Regions from separate parts of the Pseudoalteromonas obscura genome, predicted to be linked through region 2. Evidence: predicted binding sites of a transcription regulator. Region 2 holds the regulator's gene; the other holds the start of a gene.
The links. Region 2 encodes ArgR, which controls arginine synthesis, uptake and breakdown. Its sites were predicted from a motif close to ANTGAATANNTATTCANT; they were not measured.
Positions count from the first base shown of each region.

Region 1: the regulator ArgR is predicted to act here: its motif matches at 2,467-2,484, upstream of argC (N-acetyl-gamma-glutamyl-phosphate reductase).

Region 1 is NZ_JASJUT010000011.1:224,417-232,206, reverse strand. It holds gene QNM18_RS21560 (ornithine carbamoyltransferase) at 1-569, opposite strand, end outside; gene argB (acetylglutamate kinase) at 578-1,366, opposite strand; gene argC (N-acetyl-gamma-glutamyl-phosphate reductase) at 1,363-2,370, opposite strand; gene argE (acetylornithine deacetylase) at 2,539-3,717, shown strand; gene QNM18_RS21540 (DUF3581 family protein) at 3,732-4,427, opposite strand; gene QNM18_RS21535 (cytochrome b/b6 domain-containing protein) at 4,621-5,259, opposite strand; gene QNM18_RS21530 (iron-containing alcohol dehydrogenase) at 5,430-6,584, opposite strand; gene QNM18_RS21525 (LysR family transcriptional regulator) at 6,736-7,599, shown strand; gene QNM18_RS21520 (glutathione peroxidase) at 7,674-7,790, shown strand, end outside.
Region 2 is NZ_JASJUT010000006.1:273,981-281,770, reverse strand. It holds gene QNM18_RS15895 (tRNA-uridine aminocarboxypropyltransferase) at 1-495, shown strand, start outside; gene QNM18_RS15890 (Fe(3+) ABC transporter substrate-binding protein) at 1,207-2,211, shown strand; gene QNM18_RS15885 (ABC transporter permease) at 2,211-3,842, shown strand; gene QNM18_RS15880 (ABC transporter ATP-binding protein) at 3,842-4,873, shown strand; gene QNM18_RS15875 (Dyp-type peroxidase) at 4,898-5,827, shown strand; gene argR (transcriptional regulator ArgR) at 5,831-6,298, opposite strand; gene mdh (malate dehydrogenase) at 6,540-7,475, shown strand; gene serA (phosphoglycerate dehydrogenase) at 7,623-7,790, opposite strand, start outside.

The sequences.
Region 1 (7,790 bases), on a different contig from region 2:
ACGATTTGTGCATCCGGGGAGTGGCCTTTAGGACATACCGCAACAAAATCTGTTCCTAAGTTTGCGGCCAATAACATTAAGGAGTGTGTCACATTGTTGCCCTCTCCCAAATACGCTAGCTTAAGGCCACTGACGTCTCCATATACTTCTTGCAACGTCATAAAATCTGCTAAAGCCTGACATGGGTGATAAAGGTCGCACAAACTGTTTACCACAGGTACCTCAGCATATTCAGCCAAGGTTGAGAGCGTGCTGTGTTGATTTACGCGAGCGACAATACCGTCAGCCCACGTCGAAATGTTCAATGCAAAATCTTTGACGGACTCGCGGCTTCCCATCGCTCCATTTTGCTGATCTAAGTAAACGGCATGACCACCCAGCTTATTAATGCCAATATCAAATGATAAGCGAGTTCGTAGGCTTGGCTTCTCAAACAAAGTAACAATGGATTGACCTGCCAATGCCTGCGCAAAGTCCTGCGGTTGTGCTTTTATTTGATGGGCAAGATTAAGAAGGTTTAAAAGCTTACTTTTATCGAGTTCTAAGCCCGTAATGAATGACTGATTCATGTTTTATCCTAAGGTAAAATTTGTGTTCCGACATGCTCACCTTGTAATAAGGCGATTAAGTTTTCTGGCTTTTGCCAGCTTGAGATATAAACGCCACGTCGTAAGTGTTGGGCAGCGTGAAGACTGGTCTTAACTTTGACCTCCATCCCGCCCACAATAACCTTCTGTTGGATCAGTTCATTTATTTGCTCAGCATTTAACGAGTGCAAAGGTTGTTTTTGTGCATCTAAAACCGCTTCGACATCGGTCATAAAAACCAACTCTGCGCCAATCGTTTGAGCGATTTCGGCTGCGGCTTCATCTGCATTTATGTTGTAAAGTCCACCGTCTTGGCCAATCCCTACAGAGCTAACTAGAGGGGTCCGGCCTAATGCCAAAAGGCTATCTAGCAAGCCAAGCCCTTCCTTAGCGACACAGGTACCAACCTGACCTAAAGCTTTAAGTTTTTGTTTGGCTAAAAATCCGGCTTCGTATAAACATGTTCCAACCGGCTGTAAGCCAGCAACAATGGCCTGAGACATCAACTGTTTATTTGCACACCCGGCCAATGCGCCAACAATGTATGGCAGCTGCTCTTTAGGGCTGATCCGCAGTCCTTGGTGTTTTGCTGTAGCAAAACCCGCATCTTCTAGCCAGCGGTCGACTAAAGCCCCTCCTCCGTGAACAACTACAAATTGCTTGTCTTGCTCTTGACTCAATTCACACAGTACTTGGAATAAAGATAGCGCGGCTTGCTCTGTATTTAACACCGCGCCACCAACTTTAATAACCCAGGTTTTCTTAGCTAATTCGTTCATCCTTTTAACCCCAAAGTCGGTGTAAACTCACTGGCAATATTCATACATTGAAGTGCCTGGCCTGCAGCCCCCTTAAGAAGGTTGTCAATTGCCACAACCACAATCAACTGTTGATCTTGCTGCTGCCAGCCAATGTCAACATAAGGCGAGTTTGCAACACCTTTAATAGATGGCAGTTTGTCTCCTTTGAGTCTGATCAAAGGCTCATCCGCAACACACTGGTAAGCGGCTTCGACGTCGTGTGGCGTGGTACCCTCTTTTAACTGAACATAAATAGTTTCGAGGATCCCCCTTGAAAAATTGCCTAAATGGGGGGTAAATAAAACTGGGTGCCCCAAATACTGCGAAATTTCAGGGCCGTGCCGATGATTGAATAACCCATAGGGCGAGAGAGACACTTCGCAAAAATGCGTGGTCAAGGATGCCTTTCTTCCTGCCCCAGTTACACCTGAAACTGCATTGATGATAATTTGCGAATCAGTTAATAAACCAGCATTTTTGAGTGGTTTTAGTGCGTTCAGCGCCGCGGTAGGATAACATCCTGCTACGGCAATCAGCTGTGCATCTTTAATCGCATGCGTGTTCCATTCAGCCAAACCATATTGAGCTTCATCTAGTAAGGGTTGATGTGGGTGCTCAAAGCCATAAAACTGTTGGTATTGGGACGCATCCGCTAAACGAAACCCTCCCGATAAATCGAAAACTTTAAGGCCTAGATCGAGCAGTTTGGGAGCAAGAGAAACACTCACCTTGTGGTCAGTGCACAAACACACATACTCAGATTGTGCCGCAATCTGCACAAAAGCTTGTTCTGTCAATGGAGCCAATTCTATATTCAATAGTCCAGTATGCTCTGGATAAAGGTCGCTGAGCAATTTACCTTTGTCTAAGCTTTGCTCTGAAACATAGCAGCCAATCAAATTAAATTCAGGATGATTTGCTAGTAATTTGGCTAATTCTGCACCACTATATCCACTGGCGCCGATAATAGAAACATTTAACATCGATAACTCTTTTGTAGTTGATTGATTGGGGAGTCAAACTTGCTATAGATGAAATGTTCTTCGCATCGCCCACCCCTAAGATAATTATTCTTTAAAAATGAATTGATATTCATACTAAACACATATAAATTTTTATGCAACATCTTTGAATAAATATTTTGGAGTATTATGTCTCTGCCCAATTTTCTCGATATGTATAAAAAGCTGATCGCCAATCCATCGGTTAGTGCCATCGATAGGTCTTTAGATCTCAGCAATAAAGCCGTTATAGACGAGCTAGCCAACTGGTGCCGTGAACTGGACTTTGAGGTGGAGATCACGGAATTAACCCATTCTCCCGGCAAATTCAATTTGCTAGCAAGGCGAGAGCCGCTAGATAAAAATTTAACTGAAGGCGGTTTGATGCTGGCAGGCCACACCGACACAGTACCTTTCGATGATACTCGATGGAACTCAGACCCTTTTGAATTAACAGAAAAAGATAACAAGCTATTTGGCCTTGGAAGTATTGATATGAAGGGGTTTTTCGCATTTGTACTTAATGCTATTCGCCAGTTAGAGCACAGCCAACAAAGCACCCCATTGATGATCCTTGCCACAGCAGATGAAGAAACCACAATGGCGGGCGCCCAACAAGTTGCACAGCACGCTTCTCTAAAACCGAAGTATTGCGTCATCGGAGAACCAACCGATATGGTGCCGGTATTTACACACAAAGGACATATGAGCAGTGCAATCCGCATTACCGGGCGATCTGGCCATAGCTCAGATCCAGAAAGAGGATTGAATGCCATTGAAATTATGCAGCAAGTGATTACACAAGTGTTGCAATTAAAAGAAGAATTAAAGAATAAATATTCAGTTGAGCATTTTGCTGTACCACACCCAACTCTAAACCTAGGCCACATCCATGGTGGGGACAACGCCAATCGAATTTGTGGCTGCTGTGAATTGCACATTGACATTCGCCCGCTGCCTGGACTCAGTATTGTTGAATTAGAGCAGATGTTACTTACAGCGCTCAAACCCATTAACGAACAATATCCGGGCAGCGTAGATGTCATTGATCTTCATGATCCAATTCCCGCATTTAGCGGTAGAACGGACTCGGGACTAGTAAAACTAGCAGAGAAGCTCTCAAAACAAAAAGCTATTGCTGTCAATTACTGTACGGAAGCGCCCTTTTTGCAGCAACTGGGATGTGAAACTATAGTGATGGGCCCCGGCTCCATTGCACAAGCCCACCAGCCTGACGAGCATTTAGCAATGGACAAGATCAAACCGAGCCAAGAGATCATTTTGAATTTGATCCAAACATGTTGCTTCAATAAAGAAGAAGCCAGCTAGTAGCTGGCTTTTTCTTATTTTAACGTTACTTTACGCTCATTGTAGTAATCGATAAGGTCATCTATTGCCTGCTGACAATACTCTTTGATACCAGAAACTAGCATGTGCTTTTCACCAAAGCCGACTTTCTCGCCATTGCTTAGTAGTTCAAAACGTAAAATGATTTTCCCACGCTTACCTTCATAGCTAAACTCAGGATCAGCTGCTTCTAGTGTCACTTCTTCAATATCTAGTGTATCTAAGTGGATAGACATAGACTCATAGATAACCATAGGACGTGCCGGGTTTATCATTACCTCTTGTTGACCCATTAAAGGAATGATGACATGTGGGAATGCCTTACCAGAAAAAGCCACATAGTTCTTGATTAAACTCTCGACCAATTGAGCACATTGTTTATTTTGGCCTGAACGCTTTACGGAAAGCATGGTTTTTTCATTAGAAATAATATCAAACGCATCACTGCCCTCAGGAAACTCTAACTCAGAGGTTTCGTCTACCATTCCGGCAAATGTAAAGTGCATATTTTCACTCACACCGTACTTATCAAGTACCAATGAAAATAGTAAATCACCAGGAACACAGAACTTTTTTGCGTCTATATCGTGCAAAGGGTTAAAGTCATCTGCCACTTGCTTGGCAAATTGGCTACCTTGTTCACGGCTGATCACGAGTTTATTGGTTTCTTGTTGATAGTAAGGTGTAAGCATAGTTAACTTCTTTCTTGCATGAAAATCGCGCTATATTAGCAGAAAATAAGCACAGAGAGGTCATATCACTGGATAATATACATTAACTTTCAACCCAAACCTTGCAGAAATGGTACTGCACCTGATTCGAGTTGACCCGTGAATTGACCGCAAAGTGCAACAATAGTTACGTAGACGTATAACAGCCTAAAAACTACAGAATGGCACCAAGCGACTCTAGGCCCCAAAAAACGATAAGAGCAACAGCAAGCACAGCAAAAATAATATAGCCCCACATCCCATTTTTTAATTTTGGTGAGTGTTCAGATGCTGCCATTTTTCCCGTCAATAGAGTGCGTAACAGTTTAACTCCTTTAAAACGATAAAGAGCAATGGCGATGATGTGGATAGCAATACCCAGCAATAATATATCGATATTGGTTTGATGAATATTTCCTGCCAGCTCTACCCAGTCATAGCTAACATATTGCACCAGCGGCCCATCCATTAGAATATCGTCTGAAGTTAGTAAGCCTGAAACCAGCTGTACAAAAATAACCACAAAGAAAAACAATACCATCAAACTTCCAGCTGGATTGTGGCCAACATGGGGGGCTTTACTTTTGAGCGCGCTTAATATCGCTCTAGGGTGATGACACAGTGCGCTGAGTTTTGCAGTATCACTGCCGATCACTCCCCAGATAATTCTTGTCACCATAAGAGCCAATAATAAGTAACCCGTGACAAAGTGGAGATCAAGCCACCCCTCGTCACCTGACACATATAAAACCGCAATTCCGATCACTAACAACCAGTGAAAACCGCGAATAAACCCATCCCACACTTTGATCATAAATGCCCCTATTATTGATTGTGAGACAGCAGAGGTTACCTGAGGAATAAATCAAAAACGATGCTTTTGCGTTATAAAGCGCAAAATTATTGTGACAAGACAATAATGAGGCAGTTAGATGTCAAAAAAATACGGGCCAACTGATATGGCCCGCATATGAGCTGACTATATTATAAACTAGCCGCTATAATCTGACGGCTCTTATCCAGTGTTACGGCTTGCTGTTCACCAAGGGCTGTCATCCCATGGCGCTCAAGTTGGCTGGTAATAACTTCAACAGCTTCTTCACCCACACCGTAGTCACTCAGCCGGGTCTTCATATTAACGCAATGGAAGAATTGTTCCGTTAGCTCAATAGCAGATGCTATCGCTTGCTCTTCATCTGAAATATCTAGACCTAAAACACGCTCTGCATATTGTAGTAATTTGGCTCGTTTTGATTCTTGCTGTGCAAACATCATTCTCGGTAATATCACAGCAAGTGTTTGGGCGTGATCTAAACCATATACGGCAGTGATTTCGTGTCCAATCATATGTGTTGACCAATCCTGTGGTACGCCCGCGCCTATTAGGCCGTTTAATGCCATAGTCGCTGACCACATCACATTAGCACGCACTTTATAATCGACCTCGTCAGATAACAGCTTTGGGCCTTCTTCCATCAACGTCATCAGTAGCCCTTCTGCGAAACGATCTTGCACTTTTGCATCAACTGGGTATGTTAGATACTGCTCCATGGTGTGGACAAATGCATCGACCACACCATTGGTCAGTTGACGCTGAGGTAATGTTTTCATCACATGTGGGTCAAGCACTGCAAACTTAGGTTGAACATAAGCTGAGGCAAACGGAAGTTTATCTTGAGTCTCACTATTTGATACAACGCTGAAACTATTCGATTCAGATCCCGTCGCAGGCAGTGTTAACACCACACCTATTGGCAACGCTGATTCCACTTCACCCCCCTTGCTCAAAATATCCCAAGGTTCACCACTAAACTCAGCAGCAGCTGCAATAAACTTGCTGCCGTCAATTACTGAGCCGCCACCGACAGCGAGAATAAAGTTAAACCCTTCAGCCTTAATTTTTGCCACAGCTTGCATGCATGTTTGGTATGTCGGATTAGGTTCTATGCCGGCAAACTCTTCCCAGCTAAAGCCACTTAAGGCATCACTTACTTGATCGTAAATACCGTTTTTATGAATACTTCCGCCACCGTAAACAACTAATACTTTGGCATTGTTTGGTATTGCGTTAGCCACTTGACTTATCTGGCCTTCGCCAAAAAAAATCTCTGTTGGATTGTAAAAATTAAAGTTCAGCATGCATGCTCCTGCAATGACGGTCGGTTTGTTAATTCGCACACAGTCTAATAACTACAACGCAGAAAATCATTATTCATAACGCAATACACTTTTGCACAGCAGCAATAATCAATTAATATAGCGATAGATATTTGCACAGGTAGAATTAAAAATGTGGCAGGGCTTGGATATATTTTTAGCAGTCGTAGAGCATAGTAGTTTTAGCAAGGCTGCCAGCGCACTTGATGTATCGACATCACATGTTAGCCGCCAAATCCAACAACTGGAAACTCGTTTGGGTACAGTGTTATTACAAAGAACGACACGCAGTATTAAGCTCACTGAAGAAGGGCTCGCATATGCCAATAAGTTAAAAGTGATCCAACAGGAGTTACTCGATGCCAACAACGAACTGCAAGGCGTTCAACATACTCCCAAAGGGCCCATTAAAATAACCGGTGCCGGAGACTTTATGGCTAACCGCGTAGCACCCGTTATTGCCAAGTTTTGCAAGCTATACCCCGAGGTGCGTGTACATATTGATTTTAATGCCCGAAACGTCGATTTGGTAGAAGATGGTTTTGACTTAGCCATTCGCTTTGGTCGCCTACAAGATTCACGTCTGATTGCGAGAAAGCTCAGCACGCGCTATATGAAGCTATTAGCCAGCCCTGAGTACCTAAATGATGCCCCACCACTGGAAAAACCGCGGGACTTATCCCAACACAACTGTTTAATTGCTATCTCAAATCGCTGGCGCTTTCTAGGCGACAATGGGATCGATGAAGTTAAAGTTGCCGGAAGTTGGCGTAGTAATAACCCTCAAGCAATCCTACATGCCTGCAAGTCCGGCCTCGGCATCGCTCACCTTGCTCAAGATATCGCTGAACACAGTATTGCCAGTGGTGAGCTAATTTCACTATTGGATGACCATCAAGTTACGGACAATGCGACTTGGCTGGTTTATCCGAGAAAGGACCTTATGCCCCTGCGGGTTAGGCTGCTAATTGACTTCTTGCTTAAATACGTAAGTTAATTTTTAATCTTGCACGTCCAATGAATTTGCTCTAACATTTAAATCGCACACGATTAAATCATAAGAGACCAAATATGTTTTACGAGTTCACAGCAAATACACTGCAAGGCAAACCATATGCTTTTTCTAACCTCAAAGGGAAAGTTGTTCTTGTCGTGAATACTGCCAGCAAATGCGGTTTAACCCCACAA
Region 2 (7,790 bases):
AACGAGAGCTTTAAACCATCAAATACAGGGCGTTTGATCGCAGATATTGTGCCTGATAATCATGCTTTTAGGTGGGACAGAACCGAGCCAGACAGCGCTTTAATTGCTCTATTAGAAAACCCACAATATCAACCTATCATTGTTTTTCCCAAAGACAATGTCGAGCCTCAACGCGTGATTAAAAAAGTGCACCGCGAAGCGACAAAAAAGCCACTGTATATTTTTCTAGATGGTACTTGGCGCGAAGCAAAAAAAATGTTCAGAAAAAGCCCTTATCTCGATAAGTTTCCCGTGTTGTCAATATCACCACAGAGCATGTCAAATTATAAGTTACGAGTTGCTCCCCACGAACATCAGCTGGGCACAGCAGAGGTGGCATGTATTGTTTTGGCCGAAAATGGTGAATCTGAAGCTGCTGAGAATCTCACTGAGCACTTTATAGATTTTAGAGATGCGTATTTAAGAGGAAAGCGTAGTAAGTTCATCGAAGCATAAAGCAAACACGAAGATAGCGCGACTCTTTCGAGCCGCGCTTGACGGAATCTTCTAAACAGCATCCTGCTATGTTGAGTAACTCAACTCCCTAATTCATTTCCATACAATTCGCTTGGTGTTTTGGTTCTGCGAATTATTGCGCATCCTGCACATATCCACTTGGGCTTTCCTAACCCCATCCTAAGTTGCATCAATACATCCAATGTTTGATATTACCCTGCAATCATTCCTTATGGGCCACTCCATTACCCTATCCAACTCCATTAAGTCCTGACATCCTGATTTTGTGAACATCCCTACTTAAATATTTGCGTCCTGCAAATACATCATAATCCTAGTTCCATGCTCCAGAAAGGGATCCAATCCATGTGGTGCTTACCACATCCTTTTTCCTTGCGACGTCTCTCCCTTAAAGACAGTTACAGTATATGCAGCTTTGTGCTTTAAAACATTGCCTTGAAGATTATGAAAAAAGGTCTATGTTCTATTTAATAATTAAAAATTATTAAATAACAATAGGTTCCTAATTTGAGGGCAGTTAAATCTAGTGTAGATTACTCGATTTCTACATACAGAGTGAGATATGTCTTACATATAAATTGTCTTTATACGGCAATAATAATTTGAGTCACTCACCTCAGTGGGATGTAATTTATGTATAATCGCGTTAGAATCAGTTGATAATAATAATTGTTTGGATTTGGAGCCTTCATGAAACGAGCTATCGCCACAATATTGACCGCTGTGACTTGTATGCCAGCCTTCGCAGCGGATGAAGTAAATATCTACTCATTTCGCCAACCATTTTTAATACAGCCTATCCTTGATGATTTCACTAAGCAAACAGGGATTAAAACGAATGTTGTTTTTGCAAAAAAAGGTTTAATTGAGCGTGTGAAGCGTGAAGGGAAGCACTCTCGCGCGGATTTGGTTTTGACTTCTAACTTTAGCGCAATGATCCAATTAGAAGACTTAGGTCTAACTCAAAAAATTGCCAGTAAAAAAGTAGAAGGCAATATTCCAGCTTCATTTAGAGATCCTGAAGGTCAGTGGGTCGCATTAACTAAGCGAGTGCGTAATGTTTACTCTTCTAAGTCACGTTTAGGCAAATTGGAATCTCTTAGCTACGAAGAGTTGGCAGATCCTAAATTTAAAGGAAAAATTTGTACTCGCTCTGGTAAGCACCCTTATAACTTAGGTCTTGTAGCCTCGATGATAGCTCATCACGGTGAAACTGAAACAAAAGAGTGGTTGGTGGGTGTTAAAAATAACTTGGCACGCAAGCCCCAAGGTAATGACCGTGCACAAGTCAAAGCAGTGAAGGAAGGACTGTGTGATGTTGCCCTAGGTAACAGCTACTACTTTGGCAAAATGATGACAGATGACAAACAAAAATCTTGGGCTGACTCTGTTTACATCAACTTTCCTAACCAAAAAAATCGCGGTTCTCACTTAAATGTGTCGGGTGTGGTCTTAACCAAGTATGCAAAAAATAAAGAAAATGCCTTGAAACTCATAGAGTTTATGACGGACAATAAGGCTCAAAACATGTATGCATCGACGAATATGGAATATCCGGTTAAGCCGGGCGTCGAATTATCTAAAATGGTAGCTTCTTGGGGAGCGTTTAAGGAAGACAGCTTGCCACTTGCTGAAATTAGTAAATACCGTCCATTAGCGCTTAAGCTAATCGATGAGGTAAAATTTGACCTTTAATGCAGCTAAAAAATAAACTGTCGAATTGGCAGATAACAGCGTGGGTGATAGGTATTTGCCTGTCCACCCCGCTGGCGTTTCTCATTTTTGAATCATTGCAAGGAGAGTCGGAAGTATTCTCACACCTGTGGAATACAGTTCTGTGGGACTATATCAGCAACACTGTTTGGCTTATTGCCGGTGTGCTGCTGCTCAGTGCGCTGATCGCGCTGCCTCTTGGTTGGTTGACCGCTTATTGCCATTTTCCCGGCAAACGTATCTTCGAGTGGGCATTAATGCTGCCGCTTGCAATGCCGACCTATATTATCGCTTATGTCTATACTGATATGCTCGATTATGCAGGCCCTGTACAAATCTTTCTAAGAGACTTGTTTGGATGGTCAAGCCCCGACGACTATTGGTTTTTTGATATACGTACCTTACCCGGTGCGATTGTCATGATAGCTTTAGTTCTTTACCCTTATTTGTATTTGATTTTTAAAACAGCTTTGAGAGAGCAATCTTTTAAACTAGTGCAAGCGAGTCAATTAATGGGGTTATCCCCATTTCAAAGCTTTTTAAAAGTCAGCTTACCTTTGTCTCGAGGTGCCATAGTTGCCGCGCTCGCGTTGATAAGTATGGAGACCATGGCAGACTTCGCTACGGTACACTACTTTGCTGTGAGCACGTTAACAACCGCTGTATATGATACTTGGCTTGGTTATTATTCACTGACGGCTGCTGCGAAAATATCGGGCATTATGTTGCTGTTTTTGTTTGTAGCGTTGACCTTAGAAAAAATGAGCCGCAAAAGTAATGTGGTGCATGAACGTCAAAGCAGTGTGAACGATACGAGTTTATACGAACTCAGCGGCAAAAGTGGGTGGCTGGCTACCACGTTTTGTAGTTTAGTTTTAATATTGGCGTTTTTTATTCCTGTAGGTGTACTGTTCTCTTATGCCATAGACTATTTCGATCAAGCTTGGAATGACGCGTTTTTTAATTATGCATGGCAAAGCCTAAAAATTAGTTTTTATGTCAGTTGTATTGCTATTCTACTCAGTATTCTTGTGGTTTTTTATCAAAGAGTGGGTGACCAAAAATCAAAAGGTGTACCTGGGAAAGTTGCAAGTATGGGCTATGCCTTACCTGGCACTGTGTTGGCTATTGCCGTATTACTACCATTAACTTTGTTTGATGACTACCTAAACCAATGGTTTAGTGGTACGAGCTTTGAACCTGGTTTATTACTGAGCGGTACTATTTTTGCGATGGTATTTGCCTATGTGGTGCGTTTTTATGCGATTGCACATGGTGCTGTAGAGGCAAGTTTTGTTCGGATTAGTCCAAGCATCGATATGGCCAGTGCGTCGCTAGGTAAAAACAATTTACAAACACTTGGTCGTGTTCACATACCATTGCTTAAGCGAGGCATTTTAACGGCTGGGTTATTGGTCTTCATTGAGTGTATGAAAGAACTACCAGCGGCCCTGTTACTCAGGCCATTTAATTTTGAAACCTTAGCGACACATGTGTTTCAATTTGTCAGCGATGAGCAATTAGAACTCGCTTCTATTTCAGCGTTGTTTATTGTGCTGGTTGGATTAATCCCCCTTTATTTAGTGAACCGCTCAATGGAGCAACAAACATAATGCACAGTCTTTCAATTGAATCATTGCAATATAGCTATGACGGACACGCCGTTATTGATAACCTTGACCTGCAAGTCAAAGAAAATGAAATTGTCTGTTTACTCGGTGCCAGTGGTTGCGGTAAAACCACCACTTTGAAGGCAATCGCGGGTTTGATCAGGCCGCAAAAAGGCGTGATCCGTATCGGTCAAAAGCAGGTTAATGGGGAAAGAGAGTTTGTCGCACCGCAGCATCGCAATGTAGGTATGATGTTTCAGGATTATGCGCTGTTCCCACACTTAACGGTTGCTCAAAACGTTGCGTTTGGTTTGAGTAAGTTAAGCCGAGCCGAAAAACAATCTCGTGTAGATGAGATGCTTGAGCTTGTTCACTTGGGAGAGTACGCAAAGCGATTTCCTCACGAACTCTCTGGTGGTCAACAGCAGCGTGTAGCGATAGCAAGAGCGTTGGCTTATAGGCCTAGCCTTTTACTGTTAGATGAGCCTTTTTCTAACATAGATGCGCAAGTCCGGTTTCAGTTGATAAGCGATATACGGAGCATTATCAAAGATCAAAAAGTATCAGCGATTTTTGTCAGTCACTCCAAAGATGAAGCTTTTGCTTTTTCTGACCGCCTTGCGATTATGCACCAAGGTAAAATCGCGCAGTTAGGTTGTCCAACTGAGCTATTTCAACAACCGAAAAATCAGACTGTGGCAGAGTTTTTAGGGCGAGGAATATACTTGGACGCGACACATTCTGGAAATGGTTCTTTCCAAACGCAATTCGGACTGGTTGACTCTTTAACACAACAAAAAAATGACCAAAATAAAGGGAAAATCTTTGTTAGACCGAGTCATATTGAATTGTACAATACCGACAGTGGCGAGATAAAAGTAAATCAAGAGAGGTTTGTAGGTACAGAGTATTTATACGCCATCGAGCTTCAAGGGCAGCAGTTGGAAATTGCTAAACCAGCTGACAATCCTTTAGATTTGTCTAAACCTATCTCTTTAAAAATTAAGCCTCATGCGGTAAATTTCTTTTCTTAGAACGAATAACGATAGGGAAAAGGTATGGCCCAGCCGCAATCGGGGATCTGTGCAGAGGCAAACTTGCATGGCTTACACTTATTCTTCAATGTACTTGAAGGGCAAGATGAAGCTGTGCGAGAGGCGCTTGCTCAGGCAGGGCGACTCCAAGATGAGTTGAGCGACAGGTTTTCAGAGTCTATGCTTAGCAGTTTTGTTGCGATTGGCGCTCAGTATTGGCCGCATATATATCCTGAGTTTATTCCGCCTGAGTTAAAGAGTTTTCCACATATTAAGTCCGCAGATCACCTAATTCATAGTCAACCATTTGATCTGCTTTATGTGATCCGTTCTGATAGAGAAGATGTAAATCATTTATTTGCTCAAAGTGTATTACACATGCTTTCAGGTAGTGTAGAGCTTGTTGCGCATGTCCGAGGCTTCCGCTTTTTAGATGGCCGTAACTTCAATGGTTTTATTTACGCCAGTGAGTCGCCTCATGGCCGCTTCAAACGCAAAGTGGCTTTAGTTGATAACCCTAATGGCTTAGATCATCAAGGTAGTTATATCCATATTCAAAGAGTTAAGTTCGATTTGGCTCGATGGCAGCAACTAGAGATTACTGAGCAAGAAGCATTGATGGGGCGTACGCGTCTAGACAATAATTTAATTGAACCTCGAGTTGCATTTAGTCACGCAAGTCGCGCTGAGCTTAAAGATGCACAAGGTCTCGTACTGTTGCTTGATCAAAGTATGCCATTTGGTGATGTGTTTGAGCAGGGAAGTATCAATCTAAGTTGTGCAGCTCACGGCAACGCATTTGAAACAGTATTGATGAGTCGATTTGGCTTATTGTCGGGGCATGATTGTTACGATCCACTGTTGGATTACTCGGAAGCGGATATGGGGGCGTCTTTCTTTGCACCATCTTTGCAGTTTTTAACTGAGATGGCGCAAATCATGAGTGGCGACTAGGTTTTATACATTATCGAATAAGGTTTTTACTTTTTCTAATGTTGCATCTATCTCAGAGACTTTCGCAGGCGCAATAAAAATTGTGTCGTCGCCAGCAATAGTGCCTAGGACACCGTCTGCACTGCCTAAAGAGTCTAGCAAGCGAGCGATTAGCTGAGCAGCACCAGGACTAGTTCTGATAATGATCATCATTTCATTGTGCATGATGTCAATGACGAGCTGTCGCAGGGGACTCTTCGCTGTGGGTACACCCATTTCAGCTGGTAGGCAATAAACCATTTCTTGTTTAGCATTTCTTGTTCGGACAGCACCAAATTTACTCAGCATTCTAGACACTTTACTTTGACTGATATTGTCAAAGCCTTGGTCTTTTAGCGCATCAACGATTTCGCCTTGAGAACCGAAATTTTCCTCTCTTAAAAGTGCTTTAAAGGCTTTCACTAAGGCTTCTTGTTTGTCTTGCGCTTGCATATACATCTCTTCTTTCAATTTTGGTTGCCCGATTTTACACAAATCATCTCAGTTACCCAAATTTTCACGCTGGAGTTATTTTCATGGAGTATCGTAAAGACAAATTGCAAAAAGTTGTCTCTTGTTTACAACTATAGTCGAAAAAATCTCGAAAATAATGCGGATTAATTTGTCTTTACTCGCGCTTTTCATTATCTTTACTGCACACTAAATTCTTACCTTCAATATATGGAGAATTATAATGAAAGTTGCTGTATTAGGTGCCGCTGGTGGTATCGGTCAAGCGTTGTCACTTCTGCTTAAAAACGGTTTACCTGCGGGCTCTGAGCTAGCACTATATGATGTTGCACCAGTTGTTCCTGGTGTTGCCGTTGATCTTTCTCACATCCCAACAGCTGTTAATGTAGCTGGCTACGGAAAAGACGATTTAGACCCAGCACTAGCTGGTGCTGATATTGTATTGATCCCTGCTGGTATGCCACGTAAGCCTGGCATGGACCGTGCGGATCTATTCAATGTAAACGCGAGTATCGTTAGAACTCTAGCTGAAGGTATCGTAAAGAACTGTCCTAAAGCGTTCGTTGGCATCATCACAAACCCTGTAAACGGCACTGTACCAATCGTACGTGAAGTGTTCAAGAAAGCGGGTACATATGATGCTGCGCGCGTCTTCGGTGTAACAACACTTGACGTTATCCGTGCTGAAACTTTCATCGCTGAGCTGAAAGGCCTAGACGTATCAGAAGTTAAAGTACCAGTTATCGGTGGTCACTCAGGCACGACTATCCTACCTCTACTTTCTCAAGTTGAAGGTGTGGAATTCACAGATGAAGAAGTTGCTTCTCTTACTAAACGTATTCAAAACGCTGGTACAGAAGTGGTTGAAGCTAAAGCGGGCGGTGGTTCTGCAACGCTTTCAATGGGTGCTGCCGCAGCACGTTTTTGTTTCTCACTTGTTAAAGGTTTACAAGGCGAAGAAAACGTATTTGAGTACGCTTATGTTGAAGGTAACACTGGCGACGCTGAGTTCTTCGCACAGCCAATTCGTTTAGGTAAAAACGGTGTTGAAGAGCTACTACCTTACGGTGAGCTAAGCGCATTTGAGCAAAAAGCAAAAGACGACATGCTTGCTACTCTTGAAAAAGACATCAAAGAAGGTGTTGATTTCATGGCTTAATGCCAAGTTATCATACTGATTATAAAAAGCTGCTTAATAAGCAGCTTTTTTGTTTTTGGTGAGCAGGAGTGACCTTATCAAGAGGTTCCTTGAGCAACCAAAAAAAACCGGCAAGTTGCCGGTTTTTCTTTGATTAAATATGGATATTTAGTGCAGGATACGTGCTCTTATGGTGCCCTCAACAGCACTGAGTTCTTTCAAAGCAACCTCAGAATGGTCACTATCAACATCAATAACAACGTAACCTATACAGTCATCTGTTTGCAGGTATTGCGCAGCGATATTTATACCGTGTTGCGCAAACGCTTGGTTGAT